DNA from 3 places in the Nocardioides sp. NBC_00850 genome. Region 1 is predicted to be linked to each of the others. Evidence: riboswitches for the same ligand, from Rfam matches in the RefSeq annotation. Region 1 holds a riboswitch; each other region holds the start of a gene.
The links. A riboswitch is a leader RNA that binds a small molecule or an ion and turns the genes downstream of it on or off. The one in region 1 is predicted to bind cobalamin.

Region 1 (2,193 bases):
GCACGATCAGCCCGACGAACCCGATCCCACCGCTGACCGCGACCAGGACCCCGACCAGCACGGCCAGCGCGACGAACAGAGTCGTACGCAGCGCCGCGACGTCCACGCCGAGCGCCGCGGCGGTCTCGGGGCCGGCGGCCAGCGCGTCCAGCCAACGGTGCAGCGCCAGCATTGCGAGCCCCAGGACGAGACTGAGGATCGCGGGCAGCCACAGCTTCTCCCAGCTGGCGCCACCGACGCTGCCGAGCATCCAGAACATCACCGAGTCCGCCGCGCGCGGATCATCGCTCATGAAGACCAGGAACGAGGCGATCGCGGAGAGCCCCGAGGAGAGCACGACACCCGAGAGCACCAACCGGATCGGGGTCAACCCGCCCTGCGCGGTGGCCACCAGCCACACCAGCATGGCCGAGCCGACCGCCCCGAGCAGCGCGCCGCCGGAGACCGCATAGATGCCGAGGCCGCCCAGCGCCCCGGTGGTGATCGCCGCCGTCGCTCCCACCGAGGCGCCCGAGCTGATGCCGAGGAGGAACGGGTCGGCGAGCGGGTTACGGACCAGGGTCTGCATGCCCGCACCGGCGACGGCCAGGCCGGCGCCTACGGCGAGCGCCATCAGCGCCCTGGGGACGCGCAGCTCCCACACGATCACGTCCCACTTCCCCGGGGCGTCGCCCTGGAGCCGGTCGCCGACCGCCGCGATGACCTCACCGATCGGTATCCGCTCGGACCCGAAGGCCAGGGACGCGACGGCGCTGAGCGCCGAGGCGAGCAGCAGCGCAGTCACCAGCGGCACGAACGGGACTCGTCGTCTCCGGTCACGGGCACGGCGCGGGCTCAGGGTCTCGCGCGGGCTCAGGGTCTCGCGGGACGGCGTTTCCACGGCGATCGGCCTCTCAGGTCCTCTGGACCCTGGTCGCGAGGGCCGTGACGTACATCTGAGCCGACAGGTTTTCGGACTCGGGTTCACCCGGTGACGCCGCCTTCCCAGGGACCCGGTCCCCAGTGGCTGCCTAGCGTCACCGTCGCCCTCACCGCTGCGCGCCAGTCCCGGATTCACACCGGAGTTCCCTGGCATCCATCAGGATGCGTTCGACTCGGCGCAGAGGCTAGCACGGGCCGCAGGGACGGTGTCGGGGAAGTTTCCGGCGACACGGCGGAACACAAGATCTAGGAAGTTGCATTGGTGTAATTCCCGCATATAGTGGTCCTCGCAGCTGGTTCTCCCACCTCGGCGACGGGGCGGGAGAGGCAAGAGGGAACCCGGTGTGAGTCCGGGACTGCCCCGCAGCGGTGAGTGGGAACGACCGCCGTCACGAAGCACTGGGAGCAAGCCGGCTCCTGGGAAGCGACGGCCACTAGGACCGAGCACGATGACGCCCACGAGTCCGAAGACCTGCCAGTGCCCACCTCATGGTGGGGTCCGCGACCTCGAGGGAAGGTCAGGGGATCGAGCGAGCACCACGTGACCGGGTCCGCCCGGCGCGCTGCCGCCGTCCTCCCTGCCCCGGCACGGATGCACGAGACATCCAGCGGGCCGGGGGCCTGCGTGAGCAAGGGGCATGGGGCTTGATCGACACCGAGGGTCTACCGATCCGCACCGAGAAGTCGGCGTACGTCTTCGACTATCCGATGGCCGAGGACCTGGCCAAGAAGCAGCGGAGCATCTTCTGGACCGCCGAGGAGATCCCGGTCGAGAACGACAAGCAGGACTTCCTGGTCAACATGACCGACGCCGAGCAGGCGGCGGTCAAGACGACGCTGAAGCTGTTCACCATCTACGAGCTGATCCTCGGCGGCGAGGTGTGGGGCGACCGGATCTTCCACGCGTTCCCGCGTCCGGAGGTCCAGATGATGGCCAACGCCTTCTCGTTCGCCGAGCTGAACATGCACGCGCCGTTCTACGCGAAGCTCAACAAGGTGCTGATGATCGACACCGAGGAGTTCTATGACTCCTACAAGAACGACCCGGTGCTGGCCGAGCGGATCCAGTTCGTGTGGGACGCGATCGCCGACGAGGACCTGCTCTACGCGCTGAGCGTCTTCACGTTGATGGAGAACTGCGTCCTCTACTCCAACTTCGCCTTCCTCAAGCACTTCCAGTCCGGCGGGAAGAACCTGCTGCAGAACGTGATCAGCGGCATCAACTTCTCCGCCCGCGACGAGAACCTGCACGCCACCGGCGGCGCCTGGCTG
Region 2 (2,193 bases), 240 kb from region 1:
TTGATCTGCGGCCACTCATCGGTGGTGTCGTCGAAGACGTTCTCGACGCCGAGGGTGCGGCCGATGATCCCCGGGCCGCCGCAGCAGCCGGCCAGATAGGGCGACTCGGAGTTGGCGAACCAGTACATCGCGCTCACCTCGCCCGCCGGTGCCTCGGTCCGGGCGGTCGCCAGCCGCTTCGTCAGGTCGGCGACGAGCTCCTCGCCCCGCTCGGGGACGCCGAAGATCCGCGCCAGATCGGTGATCTCCTGGAAGATCGTGTCGATCTCGAGGGGGTCGTGGCGGGTGCCGTCGTCATCGCCCTCGTTGTCTTTGAGGCACTCGGCGGGGGAGAGATACGAGCCCACGCCGAGCTTCCCCAGGTCCTCGGGTGTGGTCACCCCGCCCTCACCCAGGGTGCTGATGAAGGAGGCCGTGACGAAGTCCGGCTCGGCCTCCAGGACGCGCTCGTAGGAGGGCGCGTTCTCGGCCAGCCGGGGCACCTGCTCGTTGTCCGCGGCCAGCGAGCCGAGCACCGGGTCGGTCCAGGTCGCGGTGCCGGCCATCCGGTCGGCGAGACCGAGCGAGAGCAGGATCTCGGTGGAGCCCTGGTTGAGCGAGACGACGCGCTCGGGCGGTGCCTCGAGGGTGATCTCGCGCCCGCAGTTGGTCAGGGTGAGCGGGAAGCCTGCGGTGTCCGCGGCCGCCTGCTGTGCGCCGGAGGACTGGTCGGCGGCGCAGCCGGCCAGCGCGGAGCAGAGCACCAGGACGGTGCTCGCGGTGAACGTTCGGATGGTGCGGGAGGGGTGCACGTCGGTCCTCGAGCGGGTCGCGGGCTGGTGCGCGTCGCCCGTCCTGACCGGCAGCGGTCTGCTGCAGGGCCAGCAGGTCTTCGGACTCGGGATCGACCGGCGCGAGACGCCTTCCCAGGCCCGAGGGCCCAGTGGCACAGTGTCCCGTCCGTCACCCACACCGCTGCGCGTCAGTCCCGGACTCTCACCGGGTTCCCGTGCCGGGACTACGTCCCGAGCGGCTGGCTCCAAGACCGTAGCAGGCGGCTCCGCCCCTAGGGGGCACGACCTCAGCCCTCGCGATGGGCGCTCAGCCCGTCCTTCCCGGGCGCGACCGAGTCGTGGAGCCTGATCGTGTGGTCGTAGTGCTCCTCGGCCATCGGCCGGTAGTCGATCCGCGGCTCCGTCATCACGCCCTCGAGACGTACGCTCAGGTCGGACTCGATCCGGGCCATCACCTGGGCGTCGATGGTGTCGGTGTCGGTGATCAGGTGCGGGCGCAGCGGGTCCATCCCGGTGTACCAGAACGTGCCGTGCAGCAACGGCCACAGGACGTCCTCGATGTCGCCGCTGATCCCGCGCGGACCCAGGGTCGCGGACCGGTCACCGGCGGTGACGATCGTCAGCGCGCGCTTGCCGACCAGTCCGCCCTTGCCGTACTTGAGCGGCTTGCCGGTCTCCGGATCCGGTACGTCGAAGGCGAACCCCGACTCGAAGACCCGGTCGATCCAGCCCTTGAGGATGGCCGGCACCGAATACCACCACAGCGGAAACTGCACGACGAGCAGATCGGCCTCCCGCAGCCGGTCCTGGTGGCGGCGTACGTCGGCCTCGCCCCGCTCCACCAGAAGTGGATTGAAACCTTCTCGATAGAGGTCGATCTCGTCGACGCTCCAGCCGGCCGCGCCGAGCGCCTTCATGCCGACCTCGCGCAGCCGTCCGTTGAGTGATGACGCGTGCGGATGTGCCCATACCCAGAGTGCGTGCATGGAGCTTTGAACGCCGTCTGACGCGGCGGGATTCCCGGCTGGATGTGGGCGGGCGCCGACGCGGTCTGATGACAAAGTCCGGATCTCGCTCAAATTAGCGGCCTCAGAGTGTTGACGTATGTGATTGCCATCACTAGCGTAAACCAGGCTTGAAACCTTTCAATTCGAGGAGCTGCCCATGCCGGACACACCCGCCGCACTGGAGCTGCGGGACGTGGCCAAGTCGTTCGGCCCCGTACGCGCCCTCCGGTCCGGAAGCCTCCGGGTCGAGGCCGGATCCATCCACGCGCTCGTGGGGGAGAACGGTGCCGGGAAGTCGACCCTGGTCAAGATCGTCGCCGGGCTCTACCGCCGCGACGCCGGCGACTACCTGCTCTCCGGGGAACAGGTCGACTTCCGCAACACCGCCGACGCCAAGCAGGCCGGGGTCGCGG
Region 3 (2,193 bases), 2.7 Mb from region 1:
CCGAGGCCGACACCGAGCCCGGGACCACGCGCACCCGCAAGCAGTCGTCCGCGGCGACCAACGGGCAGGCGCTGAAGCGCAACGCCCGGCTGATCCAGCTGCTGCGCAACTCCATCGCCGCGGCCGCCGACGACGACGGCTGGGCACTGGTCGGCACCGTGGTCTCCCGCATCCGCAACCAGTCCTCCGAGGACCCGCGCAACTACGGGTACGCCACCTGGACCAAGCTCATCAAGGCGATCGACCTCTTCGAGCTCAAGGACGAGGGCACCTCGGCGATCGCGGTCAGCGACAAACGCAACAAGAAGTGACGTACGTCCTCTACCGGGTCTCCGTGGACGCCGGGCGAGAGCATCGAACGCCCTTGGGCACCGACCCGTGGAGGTGCTTCAGCGCGGCCTTGAAGTCGCGACAGCGCTCGGTGTCCTCCTCTTTGTTGCGGGGGTAGCCGATCGCCGCGTTGACCCCGCCCATGTCGAGGGCGTCGGCTAGCGGGTTGATGTCGCGGGCGACGGTCCAGTACCACCGCGAGATCGGCGCGCTGTAGTCCAGCGACCGGGCGAGCTCGGGGCGGCGGCGCAGGTCGATGTCGAAGTAGGCGCCGGCGTCGGTGTAGTTGGCCTCGCCGGTCAGCTGGATGTAGCCGCGACCGGTGAACTTCCGCTTGTCGCGACCCTTGGCGTCGTGGTGGAAGGAGCTCTCGTTGGCGAGCGTGGTCAGGTACGCCGCCTGCCGGTAGGCCGTGGTGATCCCGGCATCGGCCATGGCGCGGTTGAGGCTCGGCAGCCCGGTCTCGACGGTGCTCCGGTCACCGACCTTCTCGCCGAACATGGCGACCAGATCGGCGTACGTGACCGATGTCCGTGCCTCCTCCGCACCCGCCGTCGTGGTCGGGGAGAGGGCGAGAAAGGTGGCCGAGATCGAGGTTGCGACAAGGCCGAGAATCCTGTGGCGCATGGGGACAGAGTGACTGCTCGGCGGCGATCCCGCAAGCAGGGCCTGCCCGGCATAGGATTGCCCCGCATAGCAGAGCCTCAATCAACACACGCCGTGGTGGGGGAAGCCGGTCGGATCCCGGCGCTGACCCGCAACCGTAGGCCCAGGACCGAGAGTCCTGAGCGAGCCGGAGCACCTGCCGACGGGCGCGTACTGACCTGACGCTGTCGTGGAAAGCAGCGGGTCGGCCCTGGGCCTTCCCGACGAACAGCGCGGAAGGAACCATGAAGAAGACCGTCCTCGGCGGCATCGCCGCCGCCCTCGCCCTCACCTCGCTCGCCGGCTGTGGCGAGAAAGCCGTCGAGGAGGGGGAGAAGCCCACCTACGACGCCAAGGTGTCCACCGCGGTGGCCGACTGGCTCGTGGCCCAGGCGCCGGAGGGCGTGGCCCGCAACGCGCAGTACGGCACCGACGACTTCGGGCTCAGCGCCGACATCGGGATCGCGCTGGCAGAGGTCGGTGGCTACGACGAGGAGATCTCCACGATCGCCGCGGCGGTGATGGAGAACAAGAAGGCCTACACCTCGCCCGGGTTCGGCACGATCACCTCGGCCGGAGCGACCGCGAAGGCGCTCGTCCTCCAGCAGAACGTCGACGCCTCCGACCCCGGTCTGCTCGAGCAGCTCGAGGGCACGGTCGCCGAGAACGGCCGGATCGCCGACGAGCTCGACCCCAAGGACAAGAAGGCGGCTGACTACTCCAACACCATCGGACAGTCGTACGCCGTGTGGGCGCTGAACAACGCCGAGAGCGAGGAGGCCGCGGCCGCGACGGAGTTCCTGGCCGGGCAGCAGTGCGAGGAGGGGTGGTTCCGGGTCACCTTCACGGCCGACCCCGCCGCTGCTGATCAGACCTGCGACGCCGACCCGAAGGCAGTCCCGGACGCCGACGCCACCGCGTTCGCGCTGATCGCCCTGTCCGGGGTCGCGTCCCCGGAGGCGGAGAAGGCCGTCGAGGCCGGCGTGAGCTGGCTGAAGGAGACCCAGGCGGAGGACGGGTCGTTCAAGGCGGCCACCGGCAACATCGCCAACTCCAACACCACCGGCCTGGCCGGGTGGGCGTTCGGACGCGCCGGTGAGACCGACGCCGCCGAGAAGGCGGCGAGCTGGGTCGCCGACCACGTCGTGACCTGTGGCGACGACGCCGGCGCGGTGGCCTATGACGACGCCGCGCTGACCGAGGGCAACACCAAGGGCC

Region 2: another riboswitch for cobalamin. It lies ahead of OH802_RS13690 (ABC transporter substrate-binding protein); the one in region 1 lies ahead of OH802_RS12525 (FecCD family ABC transporter permease).
Region 3: another riboswitch for cobalamin. It lies ahead of OH802_RS25595 (hypothetical protein); the one in region 1 lies ahead of OH802_RS12525 (FecCD family ABC transporter permease).

The regions. Positions count from the first base shown of each region.
Region 1 is NZ_CP108845.1:2,553,826-2,556,018, reverse strand. It holds gene OH802_RS12525 (FecCD family ABC transporter permease) at 1-793, opposite strand, end outside; cobalamin riboswitch at 925-1,109, opposite strand; cobalamin riboswitch at 1,199-1,416, shown strand; gene OH802_RS12520 (ribonucleotide-diphosphate reductase subunit beta) at 1,567-2,193, shown strand, end outside.
Region 2 is NZ_CP108845.1:2,795,485-2,797,677, forward strand. It holds gene OH802_RS13690 (ABC transporter substrate-binding protein) at 1-791, opposite strand, end outside; cobalamin riboswitch at 845-1,032, opposite strand; gene OH802_RS13695 (NAD(P)H-dependent oxidoreductase) at 1,061-1,759, opposite strand; gene OH802_RS13700 (sugar ABC transporter ATP-binding protein) at 1,938-2,193, shown strand, end outside.
Region 3 is NZ_CP108845.1:5,286,391-5,288,583, reverse strand. It holds gene OH802_RS25605 (NYN domain-containing protein) at 1-311, shown strand, start outside; gene OH802_RS25600 (hypothetical protein) at 322-957, opposite strand; cobalamin riboswitch at 1,023-1,155, shown strand; gene OH802_RS25595 (hypothetical protein) at 1,221-2,193, shown strand, end outside.